DNA from 2 places in the Pseudomonas sp. M30-35 genome. Region 1 is predicted to be linked to the other one. Evidence: predicted binding sites of a transcription regulator. Region 1 holds the regulator's gene; the other holds the start of a gene.
The links. The regulator LexA, encoded in region 1, represses DNA repair genes until DNA is damaged. The targets are predictions, from matches to a motif close to CTGTNTNNNNANACAG.
Positions count from the first base shown of each region.

Region 1 (7,441 bases):
TCGGCTACGGTTTCAAGGCGCGGCCCCTGTGTTGCACCATAAACACCATGACTGCTGAACGCACAGTGCTCAGCAGCCAGCGCAGTGCAAAGCTTGCGGCGCAAGGCTTCATCATATGGATGGCTAAAATCGACATGGGTGACGTGATTCAGCTCACCAGCGAAATAGGTATGCTCGCGACCGCTGGTGTAATCAATCACCTGATGCGGCACGCAGAAATGACCGGTGCCCATGGCCATGTGAATACCGCCAACCGCGTTGACCGCAAGAATCGCCTGAGCGCCCGCCTCTTTCAGCGCCCACAAGTTAGCCCGGTAATTAACCTGATGCGGCGGAATTCGATGCGGATGTCCGTGGCGCGCCAAGAACAGCACCTCACGTCCAGCATATTCACCGCGCAACACCGCAGCAGACGGCGCACCAAACGGCGTGTCGATATTCAGCGCTGCGGTAATCGTCAACCCTTCCAGCTGGGTCAGGCCGGTGCCGCCAATAATCGCGTAGACAGTCATCAAGTTATTCCTATTCAATAAGCTGTGCAGCGCGCAAGGCGCGAGTTGCCTCAAGCCAACGCGGGCTCTGCCGGTATTCAATGCCTGGGAAAGCCTGACGCCGCATACGCGCCAAGCCATCAGGAGCAACCACGTCAAGACGTTGCGCGGCGCTCAACGCAAGTTCAGCAGCGGCGCGATCATTACACACCAGAGCCATGTCGCAACCGGCACTCAACGCCGCTTCAATTCGGCACGCAGCATCGCCCACCACATGGGCCCCGGCCATCGACAGGTCATCACTGAAGATCACACCTTTAAAGCCAAGTTCGCCACGCAGAATATCCTGCAACCAGCGACGCGAGAATCCGGCAGGTTGATCATCCACCTTTGGATATATAACGTGTGCAGGCATCACCGCTGCCAACTGATCCCCCAACTGGGTAAATGGTTGCATATCCTGAGCACGAATCTGCTCAAGGCTGCGCTCGTCCACTGGAATCGCTACGTGCGAGTCGGCTTCAGCCCAGCCATGTCCGGGAAAGTGCTTGCCCGTTGCGGCCATACCGGCCTGGCTCATACCGCGAATGAATGCACTCGCCAGTTGCGTAGCACGCTGCGCATCACCCTCAAAAGCGCGAGAGCCGACCACCGCACTGCGCTGATGATCGAGATCCAGTACGGGCGCGAAGCTCAGGTCCAAGCCGACGGCTAAAACCTCGATTGCCATAATCCAACCACAACGCTCAGCCAACTGCTCGGCATTCGGATGGTCAGCAAGCGCACGCATGGCCGGCAACCGGACAAAGCCTTGGCGCAGACGTTGAACCCGGCCGCCCTCTTGATCGACAGCAAGCAATAAATCTGGACGAACCTGGCGAATCGCCGCGCTTAGCTCGCGCACTTGGCGCGGGTCTTCAATATTGCGCGCAAACAAAATCAAACCGCCCACTTGCGGTTGACGCAGAATCTGCCGGTCTTCGGCAGTGAGCCAGGTGCCATCGATGTCGAGCATCAATGAGCCTTGCAGACGTGAACTCACAGGAAATCCTTAATCAAGAGGTATTGCGGCCCAATCAGGGCACGCCGCTTCATCTATAACCACCGCACAATTGACCGGCACCCGCGGGAACAGTTGCAGCAGATCAGCGTTGCGCAATCGGATGCAGCCGTGGGAAAGCGCCACGCCCATCGGTTCGGTATCTGGGGTGCCATGCAGATAAATGTAGCGCCGGAAAGTATCGACCTTACCCAAACGGTTACGCCCAATTTCGCAGCCACTGAGCCAGAGAATCCGGGTCAGAATCCAATCGCGCCCCGGAAAGGCCGCCGCCATTTGTGCTGACCATACTTCGCCCGTCCAGCGACGTCCGCGCAACACGGCGGCCAAGGGTAATCCATCGCCAATTTTAGCGCGCACGATATGCCGCCCGCGCGGCGTGCAGCCGGAGCCATTTTGTTCGCCAACACCATTAAGCGCGGTGGAAACCGGCAAGCGCAGCAATAACTTGCCTTCAGCTAAACCATAAAGGCACTGATCGGCAATAGAGATGTGTAATAAATCGAGGGTAGCCATGGGCGGCTAGCTTAGCGGATCAACTCCACTACGCCCACCCATTAGGCATTAAACCTTGGCCGCAAGCGGAGGATTTTTTACCCGAGGCCGCAATTGCGCAGCCGCCAAGGCAGGATCACTCAAACCCGACTCTGAACGCATGCCCGCCGCCAGAAACGGCACCATCAGGCGCATCACTTGTTCAATCGAGGTATTAACCCCGAAATCAGTCTCCGACATCGCACGCAAAGCCTTGATACCCGACATGCTGAATGCAGCCGCGCCAAGCATAAAGTGCACGCGCCAGAACAACTCGAGTGGCGGGATACGGGGGGCAGCATCATGAACCAGCATCATGTAACGCCGGAATACTTTGCCGTAGACCTCTTCAAGGTACTTGCGCAGGTGGCCTTGGCTTTGACTGAAGGCCAAACCGAGCAAACGCATGAATATTGATAGATCGTTGCCACTGCGCGGCTTAACCGCAAGCGCATGCTCAACCAATAACTCGAGAAGTTCTTCAAGGGATATTTGAGTGCCTGGTTTGGCCTCACGGCGATCCAGTTCACGCTCGAGACTGGCGCAGAACGGGCCAAGAAACCGCGAAAAAACCGCTTGAATCAGGGCCTTTTTCGAGCCGAAGTGATAGTTCACGGCCGCAAGATTGACCCCAGCTTTGCTGGTAATCAAGCGCAACGAGGTTTCCGCAAACCCTTTTTCGGCAAACAGTTGCTCTGCGGCATCCAAAATGCGTTCAACAGTTTCCGACTGAGCCATTATTCATTACCTGACAAACACTTGTTTGAAACATACGTTTCGGCTCCATGCATTGTCAAGCGTTGCAACGCGGTCTTTTGCATCAACCTTAATTAGCCTACCCGCTCTCGGACAACTAAAACCAAGACGCTCACCAAAGCAACCAAGTAACACAAACACCGGAAGAAAATAGCACGATTAAATTAAGCCAATTGCAAAAGGATGATTGCCAAGCTCGATCCACTGTATATAATCCCAGTCACTGTATATAAAAACAGAGCTGACCCAATGATAAAGCTGACGCCACGCCAAGCTGAGATTCTCGCCTTCATCAAGCAATGCCTTGAAGACAACGGCTTTCCGCCTACCCGCGCAGAAATCGCTCAGAAGCTAGGTTTCAAATCGCCCAACGCTGCCGAGGAACACCTCAAAGCGCTCGCCCGCAAAGGCGCGATAGAAATGACCCCGGGCGCTTCTCGCGGCATTCGCATTCCAGGCTTCGAACCCAATGCAGAAGAAGACGGCTTGCCCGTCATCGGTCGAGTGGCTGCCGGTGAACCGATTCTGGCGCAACAGCACATCGAAGATTCCTGCCGAATCAACCCCGAATTCTTTCACCCCAGAGCCGACTATTTACTGCGCGTACGCGGTATGAGCATGAAAGACATCGGCATATTGGATGGTGACCTACTGGCCGTGCACACCACGAGAGAAGTGCGTAATGGCCAGGTAGTCGTGGCGCGAATTGATGATGAAGTCACCGTCAAACGCTTTAAGCGCGAAGGTAGCAAAGTCTGGTTGATTGCCGAAAACCCTGAATTTGCGCCAATTGAAGTCAACCTTGAAGAGCAGGACTTAGTCATTGAAGGGTTAAGTGTCGGCGTTATTCGCCGCTAATGGAGTATTTATGCAGCTGTCTCAACCGCTAAATCAGACACAACTTCCACTATTCGAGGCTTTTATGGCTGTCAGCGCACCTGCACTGCCGCAAGAAGCACTCAACGATGCCTGGCAGGATCAGCCTCAGGCATTTAGCGAGTTGTCGCTCAGAGGCGCCGCGAGACACTGCCTAACCCTACTCGCCCCAATCCTTCGCGAGCTGAGCGAAAATGACAGCGAGCGCTGGCTGACGCTAATTGCGCCACCCGGCAACCTGACGCAAGGCTGGCTGCGCGATGCCGGCCTCAATCGCGAACGGATCTTGCTACTGCATCCGCGTGGTGAACAAAGCACACTGCAACTTGCAGAGGAAGCGTTGAAGCTGGGCCGTAGCCACACCGTAGTCAGCTGGCTTCATCCGCTTGAGCGTGCAGCTCGCCAGACCCTCGAAAGTGCTGCGCGCAAAGGCAGTGCACAAAGCCTGAATATCAGCTTGGGCTGATACGGCTCACATCAGTGCCATCTGTCGCGAGAGGCCGAGCTTTTTCAGGGATTGGTTAGTGCAGAACGCGCTCTTCACCTTCATGTTGAAAGTCGTTTTCGGCTAAACGCCCAGCCATCTGCACGCCCACATTGAGCATGGCTTTGGCCACTTCAACATGCTGCCCCTGCAGGAATGACTTCGCATCCGAGGAGAAATCCAGCACTACAAGCGCCTCCTCATCGTCTGCGCGGCGCAAGGCGATACGGCCATCAGGTAGTTCTACGATTTCTAAAAACGAAGTAGGCATAGGTTTGAGTCTCCACGTTAGCCGCTCATTGTAACAGCCGACTAGAGCGTCGCCCTAGCCCGCTGATCAATAACGGCTTACCACTCGCTAAGCGATTCGCGGAAACGCCGCGCCAGAGCGGTTATTTGCTTGCGCCAAGCCTCAAGTGTTTCACGCTCAAGTAACTCAGGCTGCGGATCAATGCTAATCGCCTCAATCAAAGGCGTAGTCGGATCGACTTTAGCTTTGTGCTGCATCTGTGGCGGCTTATGCAGCGCCTTATATGCCTCTAACAACTGCGCAAGCCAGGTTTCAGAGTGACCCGCCAATTCAACCAGCTCCGAAAACTCCGGACTTGGCGCGGCTTCGAGCATTGACGAATCAAGCAGGACTTCAATCTGTGGCGACTGGCTGTTAGGCAAGCGGTAGTAACCGGCGATCTCGTGGCACAAACCGAGTACAGCGCCATATAAATGGAACAGCGTAGCCTCACGCTCGGCCTGAACCAGTCCCTGAACATTCATTGCTTGCGACTCTTGCGCCTTGCGCCATGACTCCAGCGACAAGCCAGCGTAAAAGATTTTTTGATTGGTGCGGGTGTACAACTCGTTAGCCATGGCCAACCACTCCTCGACAGATCAACGATCAAAACTTGAGCAGACTGGTTTGCGCCAGCCAAGCTGATTTTAAGCTTGGCTAACTAGAGGTCCAGCCGTGCAGGCACTGAGCCTGCGCGGCTGCTCCAATCAACGCTTCTTGTCTTCGACCTTCCACTTACCGCCGTCAAAGAATGCTTTCCAGCCTGTAGGTTTACCTTCGACCTCAGTCTGTACATATTGCTCTTTGGTTTTACGGCTGTAACGAATAACTGCTGGACGGCCTTCTGGATCTTTCTGTGGCGCGCTGAACAGGAATTCGTACTTCGGGTCGATCTCGTCTTTGTGCGGCAGAATCTCGATCACCAGTGGAGCACGGGTCTCACGATTCTTTGGAAACTGGCTGGCAGCCAAGAACAGACCCGATGCGCCATCGCGCAACACATAGGTGTCATTGACCTTCTCGCACTTCAGTTCCGGCATTTTAACCGCGTCCATCTTTGGTGGCGCAGGCTCACCGCTACGCAGCAATTTACGGGTGTTTTTGCACTCGCTATTGGTGCAACCAAAGAACTTGCCGAAACGACCGGTTTTCAGCTGCATCTCGCTGCCGCACTTATCGCACTCAAGACTCGGGCCTTCGTAACCCTTGATCCGGTATTGACCGGTTTCAATCTCGTAGCCAGCACAATCCGGGTTATTACCGCAGATATGCAGCTTGCGCGTTTCGTCCAGCAGATAAGCATCCATCGCGGTGTCGCAAATCTTGCAGCGATGCTTGCCGAGCAGCACCAGGGATTCCGACTCGCCCTCGTCGTCCGCAGCGATTTCATCGCCAGGCACCAGATTGATGGTCGACTTACAGCGCTCCTTGGGTGGCAAGCTGTAGCCTGAGCAGCCGAGGAACACGCCGGTCGAGGCCGTGCGGATCATCATCGGACGACCACACTCGCGACAGGCAATATCAGTCAGCGTTGGCGTGTTGGCACGCATGCCGGTGTCACCGTCAGCCGCTACTTCAAGTTTTTTCTTGAAATCGCCGTAGAACTCATCGAGCACGTTTTTCCACTCACGCTCGCCCTGAGCAACATCATCGAGGTGCTCTTCCATGCCAGCGGTGAAACCGTAGTCCATTAGATTAGAGAAACTTTCAGACAGTCGCTCAGTAACGATATCGCCCATCTTTTCCGAGTAGAAACGACGGTTGTGCAGTGCAACGTAGCCGCGATCCTGAATCGTCGAGATGATTGCTGCATAGGTCGACGGACGACCAATACCACGCTTTTCCATCTCTTTAACCAAGCTGGCTTCCGAGTAACGCGCTGGCGGCTTGGTGAAGTGCTGGCTCGGATCAAGCTTGATCAGCTTGAGTGCTTCACCCTGATTCATTTCAGGCAGCACGGCATCGTCACCCGGCTTGCTCAACTGTGGCAACGCCCGGGTGTAACCATCAAACTTGAGGATACGGCCCTTGGCCCGCAACTCGAACTGCGCAGCCGCGACCGTAACAGTCGTCGACAGGTATTGCGCCGGTGGCATCTGACATGCAACGAACTGGCGCCAGATCAGCTCATACAGACGCTCGGCATCACGTTCCATACCGCTCAGCTGAGTCGGCTTGGTGTTGACATCGGAGGGACGAATCGCTTCGTGAGCCTCTTGCGCACCTTCTTTGCTGCTGTACATGTTCGGCGTTTCCGGCAGGTACTTCTTGCCGAATTCGTCTTCAATAAAGCTGCGCACCATGCTTACGGCATCGGCCGACAGGTTCGTCGAGTCGGTACGCATATAAGTGATGTAGCCAGCCTCATACAGACGCTGCGCCATCATCATGGTCTTTTTCACGCCGAAGCCCAGGCGATTGCTTGCAGCCTGTTGCAGGGTCGAAGTGATAAAAGGTGCAGAAGGCTTGCTGCTGGTCGGTTTGTCTTCACGCTTGGCGACGCTGTAGCTGGATGCTTTAAGCGTCTCCAGCGCAGCCATAGCCTGCGCTTCGTTGAGCGGCTTGAATGCTGCGCCGTTCTCACGGGCCACTTCAAAACGCACGGTGTCTTTTTTGCCAGTAGCCAGATCAGCATGCACTTCCCAGTACTCTTCCGGGACAAAGGCACGAATCTCTTTTTCACGCTCAACCACCAGCTTGACCGCTACCGACTGCACGCGACCTGCCGACAGACCGCGAGCAATCTTCGACCACAACAATGGCGAAACCATGTAACCCACTACACGGTCGAGAAAGCGTCGGGCTTGCTGAGCGTTTACTCGATTGATATCGAGTTCGCCTGGCTTGGAGAATGCCTCTTGAATGGCTTTCTTGGTGATCTCGTTAAACACCACGCGCTTGTAACGACTGTCATCACCACCAATGGATTCGCGCAGGTGCCAGGCAATGGC
Region 1 is NZ_CP020892.1:3,068,214-3,075,654, forward strand. It holds gene B9K09_RS14125 (S-methyl-5'-thioinosine phosphorylase) at 1-512, opposite strand, end outside; gene nagZ (beta-N-acetylhexosaminidase) at 523-1,521, opposite strand; gene B9K09_RS14135 (L,D-transpeptidase) at 1,543-2,067, opposite strand; gene B9K09_RS14140 (TetR/AcrR family transcriptional regulator) at 2,116-2,823, opposite strand; gene lexA (transcriptional repressor LexA) at 3,091-3,699, shown strand; gene sulA (SOS-induced cell division inhibitor SulA) at 3,710-4,183, shown strand; gene B9K09_RS14155 (hypothetical protein) at 4,239-4,472, opposite strand; gene B9K09_RS14160 (DUF6586 family protein) at 4,550-5,068, opposite strand; gene topA (type I DNA topoisomerase) at 5,198-7,441, opposite strand, start outside.

Region 2 (7,441 bases), 2.0 Mb from region 1:
AGGTTTTTCAAGGTGACGGTTGGGTGCGTAAAGTCGATCAGCACATCGAAATCATCAAGCACGCTGCTCAAGTCGCCTGACAGCTCAACGCCAATCTTACCAACCGCTATCAACTCGCCAGCATCCGCACCGACCAGACTGCTATCCGGACGATCAACTGCAGCATTCAGGCTCGCTCCATCAGCCTGCTGTACAGCTTCAATCAGGGTTTTACCCATACGCCCGGCGGCGCCCATCACAGCGATACGTTGCATACCAACCACTCCAAACTGAAAAATAGCCCACTTAAAAATCACCGGCGCACGCTACAACCCACACACATCAATCTCGATGCTGCAAGCGTGCTTCGCCCAAATAAAAAAGCTGCTTAACCCGCAGTTTACTAGGTAAACCTGCACATTAAGCAGCTTTTTCAATACAGCGATGTGCTTGCGATATTCTTACAGATCACCGAAGAAACGCTTAACACCCTCAAACCAGCCATTGGCTTTTGGCGAGTGCGAGCTGTCGCCGTCGATCGACTTGCGGAACTCTTCAAGCAACTCACGCTGACGACGATCCAGGTGCACCGGCGTTTCCACCGCTACACGGCACATCAGGTCACCGGCGCCACCACCGCGCACAGGCGCAACGCCCTTGCCACGCAGACGGAACAACTTACCGGTTTGCGTGCCTTCCGGAATCTTCAACTTGACCCGACCATCCAGCGTCGGCACTTCCAGCTCACCACCTAGCGCTGCATCCGCAAAGCTGATTGGCACCTCGCAATACAGATGCTTGCCATCGCGCTGGAAGATCGCGTGCTCACGCACATTCACCACCACGTACAGGTCGCCAGCCGGGCCGCCCATGGCACCCGCCTCACCTTCACCCGAGAGACGGATACGGTCGCCCGTATCAACACCGGCCGGGACTTTAACCGACAGGGTTTTGTGCTCTTCAACACGACCCTGACCATGGCAAGAATCACATGGATCAGTAATCATCTTGCCGCTGCCGTGGCAGCGCGGGCAGGTTTGCTGCACCGAGAAGAAGCCCTGCTGCATACGCACCTGACCAATACCGCCACAGGTGGTACAGGTCACTGGCGTCGTGCCCTTCTTGGCACCCGAGCCATCACAGGTTTTGCAGTTCGCCAGCGTTGGCACTCGAATGGTCACGGTCGTGCCGCGTACGGCCTCTTCCAGATCCAATTCAAGGGTGTAACGCAAGTCGCTACCGCGCTGCGCACCACCACGACCTCGGCCGCCAGCACCTGCTGCACCACCGAAGAAGTCACTGAACACATCACCGAAAATGTCGGAGAAGTTAGCCCCGCCGAAACCTGCACCGCCAGCACCAGCGCCTCCCATGCTTGGGTCAACGCCTGCGTGGCCATACTGATCATAAGCGGCACGCTTGCTCGAGTCAGAAAGTACTTCGTAAGCCTCATTGGCTTCCTTGAACTTTTCTTCCGAGACTTTATCGTCAGGATTACGGTCCGGGTGATGCTTCATCGCCAGGCGTCGGTAAGCTTTCTTCAGCTCAGCTTCGCTGGCGCCGCGCTCAACACCGAGCACCTCGTAATAGTCACGTTTAGACATAAATCCTCAACACCTTAAACAAATCGTTAAAAAGCTATCGCACCTGCGTCTCTGATTAACGCCTTGCAAATCATTCCCTCCAGACACGCCAACGCGGGAGCAAGCTCCCGCGCGGCGGATCATACAGGTTGTGACTCACGCCACAACCGGCTGGAGCCTTAGCGCATCGTTGAAACCACCAAGGATGCGCCTAGCAAGCGTGCGCTTACTTGTTTTCTTTAACTTCTTCAAACTCAGCATCAACAACGTCATCAGCAGAGCCTTGATCGTTGCCTTCCGGCTGAGCTTCAGCACCCGGCTGCGGCTGCTCGGCGTACATTTTCTGCGCCAGAGGTGCAGTTGCTTCCGAGAGTGCCGCCACTTTAGCGTCGATCTCTTCTTTGCTGTCGCCCTTGACCGCAACTTCGAGTTCGCCAATGGCTTTCTCGATGGTTGCTTTCTCTTCCTCAGTGGCTTTGTCGCCAGCTTCGGTGATCATTTTGCGGGTTGCATGAACCAGTTGGTCGCCCTGGTTACGTGCAGTCGCCAGCTCTTCGAACTTGCGGTCTTCATCGGCGTTAGCCTCAGCGTCGCGCACCATTTGCTCGATTTCTTCCTCGGACAGACCCGAGTTAGCCTTGATCACGATCGACTGAGTCTTGCCAGTCGCCTTGTCTTTAGCGCCTACGTGCAAGATGCCGTTGGCATCAATGTCGAAGGTCACTTCGATCTGTGGCACGCCACGTGGAGCTGGTGGAATCTCAGCCAGATCGAACTTGCCCAGTGACTTGTTCTGCGAAGCTTGCTTACGCTCACCCTGCAGCACGTGAATAGTCACAGCGCCTTGGTTGTCATCAGCGGTCGAGAACACTTGCGACTTCTTGGTCGGAATAGTGGTGTTCTTCTCGATCAGCGCAGTCATCACGCCACCCATGGTTTCAATACCCAGGGTCAGAGGCGATACGTCGAGCAGCAGCACGTCTTTAACGTCACCGGCCAGAACCGCACCTTGAATTGCAGCGCCCATGGCCACAGCTTCGTCCGGGTTCACATCTTTACGCGCTTCTTTACCGAAGAAGTCAGTAACCAACTTCTGTACCAACGGCATACGGGTCTGGCCACCGACCAGAATCACGTCGTTGATCGCACCGACATCAACACCAGCGTCTTTCAACGCGATGCGGCAAGGCTCGATGGTGCGCTGAACCAGATCTTCAACCAGCGACTCTAACTTGGAGCGCGAGATTTTCACGTTCAAGTGCTTAGGACCAGACGCATCTGCAGTGATGTACGGCAGGTTAACGTCAGTCTGCTGGCTCGAAGACAGCTCGATCTTGGCTTTTTCAGCAGCTTCTTTCAGACGCTGCATCGCCAGCGGATCACCTTTGAGGTTCATGCCGCTTTCTTTCTTGAATTCGTCGACGAGGTAGTCGATCAAACGAATATCAAAATCTTCACCACCGAGGAAGGTGTCGCCGTTGGTCGCCAACACTTCGAACTGGTGCTCGCCATCAACTTCAGCAATTTCGATAACCGAAACGTCGAAGGTACCGCCACCCAAGTCATAAACGATGACAGTGTGGTCGCCCTTAGCCTTGTCCATACCGTAAGCCAGAGCGGCTGCGGTTGGTTCGTTGATGATGCGCTTAACGTCCAGACCCGCGATGCGGCCAGCGTCTTTAGTCGCTTGGCGCTGGCTATCGTTGAAGTAGGCCGGAACGGTAATGACCGCTTCAGTTACAGCTTCACCCAGGTAGTCTTCGGCGGTTTTCTTCATCTTTTTCAAGATTTCAGCCGAGATCTGTGGCGGTGCCATTTTCTGATCGTTTACCTGAACCCAAGCGTCAGCATTTTCAGCTTTGACAATCTTGTAAGGCACCATCTGGATGTCTTTCTGTACAACTTCTTCGTCAAAACGACGACCGATCAAACGCTTCACCGCGTACAGGGTGTTGTGCGGATTGGTCACTGCTTGACGCTTAGCCGACTGGCCCACCAGGATTTCGCCATCGTTTGCATAAGCGATGATCGAAGGAGTAGTGCGTGCGCCTTCGGCGTTTTCGATAACTTTGGCTTTGCCGTTTTCAAGAACGGAGACGCAGGAGTTGGTTGTCCCCAGGTCGATACCGATGATTTTACCCATAATTACTCTCCCGAAACTTTGATAATTGCGCACTGGTTCTGAGCCAGTTGCGCTAGCACTAAAACGCTTGACTGTTTAATGGGGGCTAAAAAATTAATTTCAAGCCTTTTCATCAATTGATGGCGTCGGAGCGGCAGGTGCCTTGCTCACTACAACCATCGCCGGACGCAACAAACGACCGTGCAACTGGTAACCCTTCTGGAACACTTGAATCACGCTGTTTGGCTCCAGGGTTTCGCTTTCCTGCATCGCCATCGCCTGATGCAACTCAGGGTTGAACGGCTGGCCATGCGGATCAATCGCTTCCAACTGAAAACGCGACAGCGTGTCACGGAACAACTTAAGGGTTAACTCCATGCCTTCGCGCACTGCTTTGATCGCCTCATCATCCGGACTCGACAGCTCAAGGCCGCGCTCCAGACTGTCGACAACCGGCAACAGGTCGTTGGCAAATTTTTCCAAGGCAAACTTGTGTGCCTTTTCTACATCCTGATCTGCGCGACGGCGTACGTTTTGCAGGTCAGCAGCCATGCGCAGCGATTGATCCTGCGCAGCTGCCAACTGCTCTTCCAGCGTTTGCACGCGAGCAGCCAGTTCGTCACCCGGCGCTGCATCTACTGCTGCATCTGCCTCGGGAATCTGCGTATCCAGGGTCTGTTCGTCAGCCATGCCTCTCTCCTCTAAATAACGGGCGCGAGTCTTAACTCACGCTTCTGCACCGTTATATGGGGGCGGTTTTTAGAGCTTCAAGGGGAAAACACTCGCAAATACGCAAGATTAAACACGCGCCACATAAGGATATTGCCAGCAGCAAAAAAACTACTGTATAAATAACCATGTCAAACACCCCGGAGACCTCGCCATGCTGGTGCACCTGTCCGTACACAACTACGCAATCGTTGAGCATCTCGATCTAGAGCTCGAGCGCGGCATGAGCGTGATCAGCGGCGAGACCGGGGCCGGCAAATCCATCATGCTCGACGCGCTCGGCCTGACCTTAGGCGACCGGGCAGACAGCGGTGTCGTGCGCCCCGGTGCCGACAAAGCCGACATCCTGGCCAGCTTTGACCTGGATGACATCCCCGAAGCCCGCACCTGGCTAGCCGAGCGCGACCTCGACAATAACGGCCCGTGTATCTTGCGCCGCGTGATCACTGCCGAAGGCCGCTCGCGCGGCTACATCAATGGATCACCCTGCCCGCAAGCCGATTTAAAAGCGCTGGGCGAGCTGCTGATTGATATTCACAGCCAGCATGAGCACCAATCGCTGCTTAAAGCTGAAACTCATCGGCGCTTGCTTGATGAGTTTGCTGGCAGCCAAGAAATTTCTCGCCAAGTGTCGCTGGCAGCGCAGCGCTGGAAGCAAACCAAGAATGAACTGGAGCGCATCTCCAACCTCGGCGATGAACAACGCTCGCGCCATCAATTGCTCAGCTATCAGCTTGAAGAACTCGACAACCTGGCGTTGGTCGACAACGAACTGGAGCAGCTTGAGCAAGAACACAAGAACCTGACCAATGCGGAAAGCCTGCTCAGCGCCTGTCGCCAGGTATTGGAGCTATGCAGCGAGAACGATGCAGGCAACGTGTTATCAGCACTGACTGGCAGCCTCAACCGACTCAGCAGTTTTCAAGGCCAGCCCGGCGCACTGACAGAAGCGAGCCACATGCTCGCCAACGCACAAATTCAGGTTGAAGAAGCCGTCGGCGAACTAAACCGCTTTATTGATCATTTCGACGCTGATCCAGAGCGCCTACAAACGCTCGAAGAACGCCTTGATGCTATTTATACATTGGCGCGCAAGCACCGGATTCAACCCGACCAGCTACCGCACATGCAACAACAACTGTTCGATGAAATTGAAACACTCAACGCTGACGACCAAGCCGTTGAGCGTCTCAACGAAGAACTCAGCGCATTTGAGCGGCATTATCAAAAAAAGGCCGCCGAACTAAGCCGCCTGCGCAACAAAGCCGCCGAGAAGCTCGGCAAAGCGGTAGAAAAGGAAATGCAAACCTTGGGCATGCCCGGCGGACGTTTCAGCATCAAACTGCAAGCCTGCAGCAGCGCCGAGCCGCACGTTAACGGCATGGAACAGGTTGAATTTCTGGTCAGCGCCAACCCCGGCCAGCCGCTCAAAGGCCTGGCTAAAGTTGCATCGGGCGGCGAGCTGTCGCGCATCAGCTTGGCCATTCAGGTAATCACCGCGCAAACCTCACGCGTACCAACGCTGGTATTCGACGAAGTTGACGTGGGCATTGGCGGCCCAACTGCCGAGGTCGTCGGCCAGTTGCTACGCCGCCTGGGGGGACGCGGACAAGTACTGACCGTTACCCACTTGCCGCAAGTTGCAGCACAAGGCCACCAACATCTATTCGTGCACAAGGCACGTGGCAACGACGCCACACGCACCGCCGTCAGCAAGCTCAGCAACGAACAACGTGTCGAAGAGATCGCACGAATGCTTGGCGGCGTTGACCTGACCGATGAATCAATCGCCCACGCCCGACAAATGGTCGGCAGCGCCCAAGCCTGAACGTATTTACACCGCTCAACAAGGCATAAAAAAGGCGACCAAGGTAGGTCGCCTTTTTAAATCACACGCACAAACATGCCGCGTGGAGTAGAAATCGCTGGGGGAACCCCAAATGATTTCTTAGGTTTTTTTACGTACGTAGAGCACCAGGTTGTGGTCTACGAGCTCAAAACCATGCTCGCTTACAATTTCTTTTTGGCGTTTTTCGATCTCGCTATCGAAAAATTCGATCACCTCACCAGTCTCCATACAAACCATATGGTCGTGGTGTCCTCCGTCAGCCAGTTCAAACACGGCATGACCGCCATCAAAGTTATGACGAACAACTAGACCTGCGGCCTCAAATTGCGTCAATACCCGATAAACAGTGGCCAAACCAACGTCCTCACCCGCCTCCATCAGAGACTTGTAGACATCTTCTGCACTCATGTGGCGTTGACCTGCTGAGTCCAGCATTTGCAGGATCTTAACCCGTGGTAGGGTTACTTTTAGGCCAACCTTGCGTAGTTCGTTATTTTCAACCATGGTCTGCTTTCTCGAGGAAGCGGTTTCGCAGCTTCCCTTATTACGGGTATGATCGGGGTTTACGTTGCCCAGCCAAGATAGTGGAAGTCACGCACCGATGCAAAAAACCAAGCTCCTGCTGACCAGCCTCACCTTTACGGGGCTCATCGCACTCGCCGGTTGTTCATTCCCCGGGGTTTATAAAATCGACATTCAACAGGGCAATGTCGTCACACAAGACATGATAGACCAGTTGCGCCCAGGAATGACCCGCAAACAAGTGCGGTTTATTATGGGCAACCCGCTGATTACGGATACATTCCATGCAAATCGCTGGGATTATCTGTACAGCATGCAGCCAGGTGGTCGCCAGCGTTTGCAAGAACGCGTGAGTCTTATGTTTGACGACAATGACCAACTCACCGGTTTAGCTGGCGACTTTATGCCAGGCGTCAGCCGTGACCAGGAAATCATGGGCGATGAGCCTGCGACGACTGTCACACCTGCTGACGGCAGCACAGAGCAGCCAGAGACCGAAGCACCGCAAGTTGACGATGAGCCGCCTGCACCGGGCTCGCTGCTGGAGCAAATCCAGGGGGACGTCGACAGTGCAGAACCTGCAGCGGTGCCTTCACCTGAGCCATTGGATACCGAATAAAGGTCGCCAATAGCCAGATACAAAAAAACCGGTGAAAA
Region 2 is NZ_CP020892.1:1,037,965-1,045,405, reverse strand. It holds gene dapB (4-hydroxy-tetrahydrodipicolinate reductase) at 1-254, opposite strand, end outside; gene dnaJ (molecular chaperone DnaJ) at 441-1,583, opposite strand; gene dnaK (molecular chaperone DnaK) at 1,789-3,705, opposite strand; gene grpE (nucleotide exchange factor GrpE) at 3,805-4,374, opposite strand; gene recN (DNA repair protein RecN) at 4,568-6,241, shown strand; gene fur (ferric iron uptake transcriptional regulator) at 6,362-6,766, opposite strand; gene B9K09_RS04870 (outer membrane protein assembly factor BamE) at 6,864-7,403, shown strand.
Region 2: the regulator LexA is predicted to act here: its motif matches at 4,528-4,543, upstream of recN (DNA repair protein RecN).